DNA from 3 places in the Cytobacillus sp. FSL R7-0680 genome. Region 3 is predicted to be linked to each of the others. Evidence: predicted binding sites of a transcription regulator. Region 3 holds the regulator's gene; each other region holds the start of a gene.
The links. The regulator Rex, encoded in region 3, represses fermentation and respiration genes when NADH is low (regulators of the CRP and FNR family bind a similar motif). The targets are predictions, from matches to a motif close to TTGTGAAATATTTCACAA.
Positions count from the first base shown of each region.

Region 1: the regulator Rex is predicted to act here: its motif matches at 1,150-1,167, upstream of qoxA (cytochrome aa3 quinol oxidase subunit II).
Region 2: the regulator Rex is predicted to act here: its motif matches at 1,274-1,291, upstream of MKY26_RS08720 (formate/nitrite transporter family protein).

Region 1 is NZ_JBBPAO010000001.1:1,392,481-1,394,757, forward strand. It holds gene MKY26_RS06975 (small, acid-soluble spore protein, H family) at 1-76, shown strand, start outside; gene MKY26_RS06980 (DUF3889 domain-containing protein) at 73-402, opposite strand; gene qoxA (cytochrome aa3 quinol oxidase subunit II) at 1,272-2,186, shown strand; gene qoxB (cytochrome aa3 quinol oxidase subunit I) at 2,231-2,277, shown strand, end outside.
Region 2 is NZ_JBBPAO010000001.1:1,760,371-1,762,647, forward strand. It holds gene MKY26_RS08715 (type III polyketide synthase) at 1-15, opposite strand, end outside; gene MKY26_RS08720 (formate/nitrite transporter family protein) at 424-1,224, opposite strand; gene fdhD (formate dehydrogenase accessory sulfurtransferase FdhD) at 1,478-2,269, opposite strand.
Region 3 is NZ_JBBPAO010000001.1:3,959,131-3,961,407, reverse strand. It holds gene MKY26_RS19920 (CPBP family intramembrane glutamic endopeptidase) at 1-680, shown strand, start outside; gene MKY26_RS19915 (DUF4305 domain-containing protein) at 687-890, shown strand; gene MKY26_RS19910 (redox-sensing transcriptional repressor Rex) at 920-1,558, opposite strand; gene moaC (cyclic pyranopterin monophosphate synthase MoaC) at 1,582-2,064, opposite strand; gene MKY26_RS19900 (ABC-F family ATP-binding cassette domain-containing protein) at 2,208-2,277, shown strand, end outside.

The DNA of each region.
Region 1 (2,277 bases), 2.6 Mb from region 3:
GTGCGAAAGAAACAACGTAGATAAGAATCAAGTTGTTCCACTCGCACAATTAATAGAAGAAAATACAATACGTTAACGGTCCGTTTTTTTCGTTAAAATACGGACGATTTTCTCCGAATCTTTATCATATTCAATAAACACATAGAGCCCATATTCTATCTCCTGTTGACGCATCCAAAGTTTAAACTTTTCTATTTCTGTCTCATCCTTTACTTCTTTTCCAAGATGCTGATAATCAACAATATCTGCTGATGGATATTTTTCCTTTGCGATCATCATCGCTTCTTTACCCCATTTCGCATAAGAAGGTGCATCATAAACGGCAAAGCTTGTTTGAGGGCTTGAAATAAATATATAGCTAAACAACACTATGACAATTGAGAGAAACACTCTTTTCTCCATTTTCTCCTCACCTCTTCACTTTTATTTTTTGATGGAAATATTTATAGTTTTACTATCTTTTCAATGTTTATTCTTTATGAAAGTTTTTTTGGGAAATGGGTTATATAATGAAAGAAAAATTCAAAGCAAAACTTGCTAGTGCAAAAGTAAATATCAATAGATAAAGAAAAGCGGGCAAGTTAATGGTTAAAACTTGCCCGCTTTTCTTTATCTATTGTTCCATTAACCCTTATATCGTAAATGTCAACATAGCCTTTAAAAAATATAAGAAAATGTTCATTATTATTTCATTTGATTAGTTTTAGATATGATTATTTTAATAAAAGTAATCGTACAACATCTAAAACAAAAAGTGGAAGACATAAAGGCCTATTTTGTTCTCTCAAGTAAATCATCTATTTCAATTATTTCTATTAAATGATGAATATCATCAGTCGGGTTATATACACCGTCTAAAAATTGATCAATATCAAATTTCTTTAACAAGATAACCCTCCTCTTTTTTCATCCGTTTCAAAACCATTCGAAGACTTCACACTTTTTTTGTGGGTACTGTTAGTCAAATACACAACATCATTTATATTAATATAATAAATAAAGAAGCAACCTTTAAAATTTATTGAACGATGCAATATTCATTTTTCAGTTTTTTCTTAAAATAGAGTATTTAAATAATATTATTTTTTCTTTTTACTTTCAGTTTCATGAACATTTTGTGACCAAATTCATCATTTGTTCATGAACATTTTGTGACACCTATCACATTCAATTGTTTTTAACCATTTATGATACTAACATAGGGTTACAGGCGTGATATTCACGTTCAAATAAAACAATAGATTTTTAGAAAGATAGAAAGGGGTACATCAATGAAATTGAAAAGGGCTCTTTTATTGGCTATAGTTGCCATTGCCGCTGTACTTGCTGGGTGTGAACCACTTACTGTTCTAAATCCTAAAGGTCCACAGGCCGAAGTCCAGGCTAACGATATTATGATGTCCATATGGTTAATGTCTGGTATTGTTATTGTAGTTTTTGCAATGCTTGCATATATGCTCATTAAATTTCGTTCATCTAAACAAGGAAAAGATTATGAACCACCTCACATCGAGGGAAATAAATGGGTGGAGGCAGTTTGTGTCGGAATACCTGTACTAATTGTTGCTTATCTATCATTTGTTTCTGTCCAAAGTAACTATAAAGTTGAAGCAACACCACCAGGGTATGAAGATAAGGAGCCATTAGTTGTATATGCATCATCATCTAACTGGAAATGGCACTTCAGCTATCCTGAAGAAGATATTGAAACAGTAAATTACTTATATATACCTACAGATCGAGCACTTGAATTTAAACTTTACTCATTCGGTCCAATTACCAGCTTCTGGATTCCACAACTTGGCGGACAGAAATATGCAATGGCCGATATGGTAACAACATTACATTTAGCTGCTGATCATCCTGGTGAATTCATGGGTAGAAATGCAAACTTCAGCGGAAAAGGTTTTGCTGAAAATACGTTTGATGTAACAGCAATGTCTCCAGTTGAATTTGAGGAATGGGTAGATGAAGTTCATCAAACAGCTGATCCAATTACTGAAGATAAATTTGAAGAGTTACTAGAGCCAGGTCACTTAGGTAAGATGACCTTTACTGGCACTCATTTAGAGTTTAGCCCAGCACCTGAAGGGCATGAACATCATCAATCAAATGATGAAGATTCAGAAGAAAATCATGAAAATCATGATGAGCACGAAGGTCACACTGACCACAGTAGCCATTAATTAGATGAAGTGTCTATTGACATCTTCTGAAAGGAGTATACAGGATGGAGTTCTTTGAACGTTTTGCCATACCACATCCAAGTCCAGCTAT
Region 2 (2,277 bases), 2.2 Mb from region 3:
TAAAATAGCTGGCATAAGGAACTCCCTTTCTGTCTATGTACGGGTATTTTTTCCTTAATAAGGATATTTATGCATTGATTGGTTTTTAATCTTTCTCGTTCATTTTTTGCATAAAAAAAAGCCGAATGAGTTATCTCATTCGGCTCAGAAAGATGTGTTTTGAAGGAGTTGCTGTGCCCTTTTATCATATCTTAAAGTGGCTCTCTTGGCATTACGCAAACTTTACCAATTATAATTGCTTATTTATTGCCTTGCTTATGCACATCAATGATAATCGTTTTATCAATGATTTGACCACAGACACGACAAACTCCTTGTTCTTTATATAGCGTTTTACAATAATCACAATAATATTGCTGCATTTGCTCACATCCAATATCTCTAATAGATTATTTTATGTAAGCTATGATGAATGTGCTTCTATTATGAAGCTTTTTTCAACTGAGATTTTGTTTCATTTTTTGGTTTATAAGAGACAAAGTAAGCTAGGCCAACAAACACAGCCCCTCCAACTACATTACCTAAAAAGGCAGGTATGATATTGCCAATGAAATCTACCCAAGTAAACGAACCTGCAAAAATCGCAGCTGGAATAACGAACATGTTGGCAACAACGTGCTGGAATCCAATCGCAACAAATGCCATAACCGGGAACCAAATAGCCAAAATTTTACCTGCAAAATCATGAGCACCATAAGCTAACCAAACAGCTAGGCATACGAGCCAGTTACAACCAATCGCTGAAACAAATGTTTGTAAGAATGTATCATCAATTTTTGCACCAGCAATCGCTACTGTTTTATCAAGGTATGGACCTGTCTCTGTTAATCCAACGACATGTCCAAAGAAATAAGCAACAAACAGTGCCCCTACAAAATTGGATAATAACACCCAAAACCAATTATTCAATAATTGCCCAAGACTAATTCTCTTTGAGAACAAAGCACTCGCAACTGACATCATGTTACCTGTAATTAATTCAGCCCCAGCCAATACTACTAATACAAGGCCTAAAGGGAAAACTGCTGCACCTAAAAACGATCCGAAACTTCCCCACTCTGCCGGTAAATTCCCAATAACACGAATGTCTAATAAAAATCCTAGTGCAATAAATGCCCCACCTAAAAAGCCTAAAACCAACAGCGACAAAAGTGGTATTTTCGTTTTTGCAACACCTGTTGCAATCGTCTGTTCCATAATTTCTTGCGGTTTACTAAATCCCATTCTAACTACCCCCTAAATAAAAAAGGCAGCACTCAGACATCCCTTACTTTTGTAAAGGATTTCAAAGAATGCTGCCTAACCCTTCTGCAATCCCCTACAGAAGTATCAGTCATCATATTTATATTGTTTGTAAAAAGAAATAAAACAGTGCTTGCCTTACTTCCATTTACCCATTGCAAACTATATGCTACCAAAAAACAAAAAATTTTACTAGACTATTTTTTATTTTTTTCGTGTAGCGAAGTATTTCTTTTTATAATAGGATTCGTTCAGGATAAGTATATATATTCATGTTGCCATTACGAATAAATCCAACAGTCGTAATTCCTAATTCCTCTGCTGAGCGCAAAGCAAACTCTGTTGGTGCAGATTTTGAGAGAATCATTTCACAACCAATTTTTGCTACCTTTAAAAGTATTTCTGAGGAGATTCTTCCTGTGAAAACAATAATCTTCCCTTTCATGCTGATGCCCTCTCTTAAACTATAACCATATATCTTATCAAGCGCATTATGCCTACCAATATCCATTCTGCTTAATAATATCCCATTTTTGTCACAAAGCGCAGCGCTATGTACACCACCTGTTTGTTTAAATGTAGTCGCAGACGCTTGTAATTGTTCCATTAACTGATTACATTCATTGACAGTTAATCGAATATTAACATCTTCCATTTTCTTAGCTGTTAATGCATCATTAACAAAAACAAAGCCTTGTCTACTCATACCACAACAAGAAGTAATATATCTTTTATTTTGGAAGTTTTGTATATAAGGATTTGTACGATCTGTTGTAACATGAACGAACCCTTCCTTTTCTTGTACCCATATATCTTTAATATGCTTGTAAGATCTTATGATACCTTCTGATGCAAGATAACCTATCACCATGTCCTCAATATATTCTGGTGTACATACCATTGTGACTAGCTCTTCTCCATTCAGCTTAACCGTTACTGCATATTCGGTAACAATGGTATCTTCCATTTTTTCAACTTTATTTCCAGTCACTCGTATGATTTTACGACTCGTTTCCACTTGCTTCATCTTTTCTC
Region 3 (2,277 bases):
TATCAGCCATCGTTGGCGTTCCTGCCATTCTTTTTCTAGGTAATATGTTAGGATACAGCTTTGATGAGGTTGCAAAAATTGCACCGCCACTCTGGATTGTCATTAGTTTTACAATTACCCTTCTCTTAACTTTGTGGTTTTTACGGAAAGAAAGCAAAGAGATGTCAATGAGGAATCAAGCACCATTATCGACTTCTATCGGGTGGGCGATTGCAGGTATTCCGCTAGCATTTATTGCTCAAACCGTTGCAGCGAATATTGAATTAATGCTCGGCATTGATATGGGGTCAGATAATACGCAGCAAATTATGTCATTAATTGAAACGTCTGCTCTTGTGATTATCGTTGTTTCCATTATTGGGCCGATTTTAGAAGAGATCATTTTCAGGAAAATCATTTTTGGTTCCTTGCATAAACGATTGAACTTCTTTTTATCAGCACTGATTAGTTCATTAATTTTCTCTCTCGCCCATGGGGAAATTGAGCACTTACTTCTTTATGCAGCGATGGGCTTTACGTTCGCGTTTTTATATGTAAAAACCAATCGTATTCTCGTACCGATCATTGCTCATGTAGCGATGAATACCTTTGTCGTTGTGATTCAATTGAATATGGATAAGCTAGAAAAATATATGACAGACTTAGAAACGGTACAAATGATTTTTAGCAGATTAGGATGATGTTAGATGAGAACACCTTTGTTCACAGGGATTATCTCCCTTCTTTTTGGATTTGTATTTATTTATTTTGCAATTATTAACCTTCAAAACGGTGGAGGTTGGGGATTTTTAACGATCTTCATTTTGATTTTTGCCACTTTTGATATTGGTGGCGGGATTAAATTAATCGCTATGCATTATCGTATGAAAAAGAAAGAGGATAAAAAATAGAGCTGACTCCATGCGGGTCAGCTCCCTTTTTATGATGGATAGTGTTTTAAGAAGTATACTAATGATTGCAATTCGACCGCCAAATCAATATGATGGATGCGAATATGGGAAGGAACCGTTAACCGCGCTGGCGTAAAGTTCAAGATTCCCTTTACATGACTTTTAACGATTCGATCCGTAATTGGTTGTGCCGCATGGGACGGTACAGTCAAAATGACAACTTGAATATGGTGCTCATCAATCAACTTTTCTAGGTCATCTAAATGACGGACAGGTACCTCTCCTACAGACGTGCCAACCCTACTTTCTGAAACATCAAATGCCACTTCAATCTTTGTATTATTATTTTTTAAAAAATTATAATTTAAAAACGCTGTACCTAGATTCCCTACACCAATTAACGCTACCTTTGTCACTTCATCTTGATCGAGTGTCTTACGGAAAAATCCTAATAAGTAATTTACGTTATATCCGTAACCTTTTTTCCCTAAAGCACCGAAATAGGAGAAATCTCGTCGAATTGTTGCAGAATCTACTTTCACCGCTTCACTTAATTCTGCTGAAGAAACTCGCTGCTTTCCTGATGCGTGTAAATTTTTCAAAAAACGATAATACAAAGGCAATCGCTTAGCTGTTGCTTGAGGGATTTTCGTTGATTCATTGGACATAGGCTCCACTCCATTCCATTTACTTAAGCCCTTCTAAAATCACCGTTTTTACCACCGGTTTTCTCTACTAAATATGTTGGTCCTATTACCATGCCTTTATCTACTGCTTTGCACATATCATATACCGTTAAAGCGGTAGCTGTAGCAGCTGTCAACGCTTCCATTTCTACTCCGGTATGCCCATTTGTTTTCACTGTACAATCAATATGTAACACATACTGATCCTCTACCTCTTCCCAATTGAAAGATATATCAATACCGGTTAAGGCGAGTGGATGACACATCGGGATGATATCAGATGTCTTTTTCGCAGCCATAATACCTGCCACTTGAGCAACAGCCAGCACATCTCCCTTTTTCATTGTGCCATCAGTAATCTTCTGATAGATTTCTTGATTTAGCTCAATACTACTATGAGCAATTGCTGTACGGGCAGTTTGTGGTTTTTCACTCACATCCACCATCTTCGCTCTGCCTTCTTCATTAAAATGTGTAAATTCAGCCATTCATAACACCTCACATGAAAATGATACACTATTTTGATTCATCTGTGTAATGTAGTTTTTTATATATTCTATCCAAATAGTGACTTTATTGCCGAACCTCACCTGATTAAGGTACACTATCACTATAACAGAGGTGAAATATAATGATATTATTACAGGTTAATCAGCTTTCGAAAAGTTTTGTGGCTGATCCTATATTAATGAATATAAAGC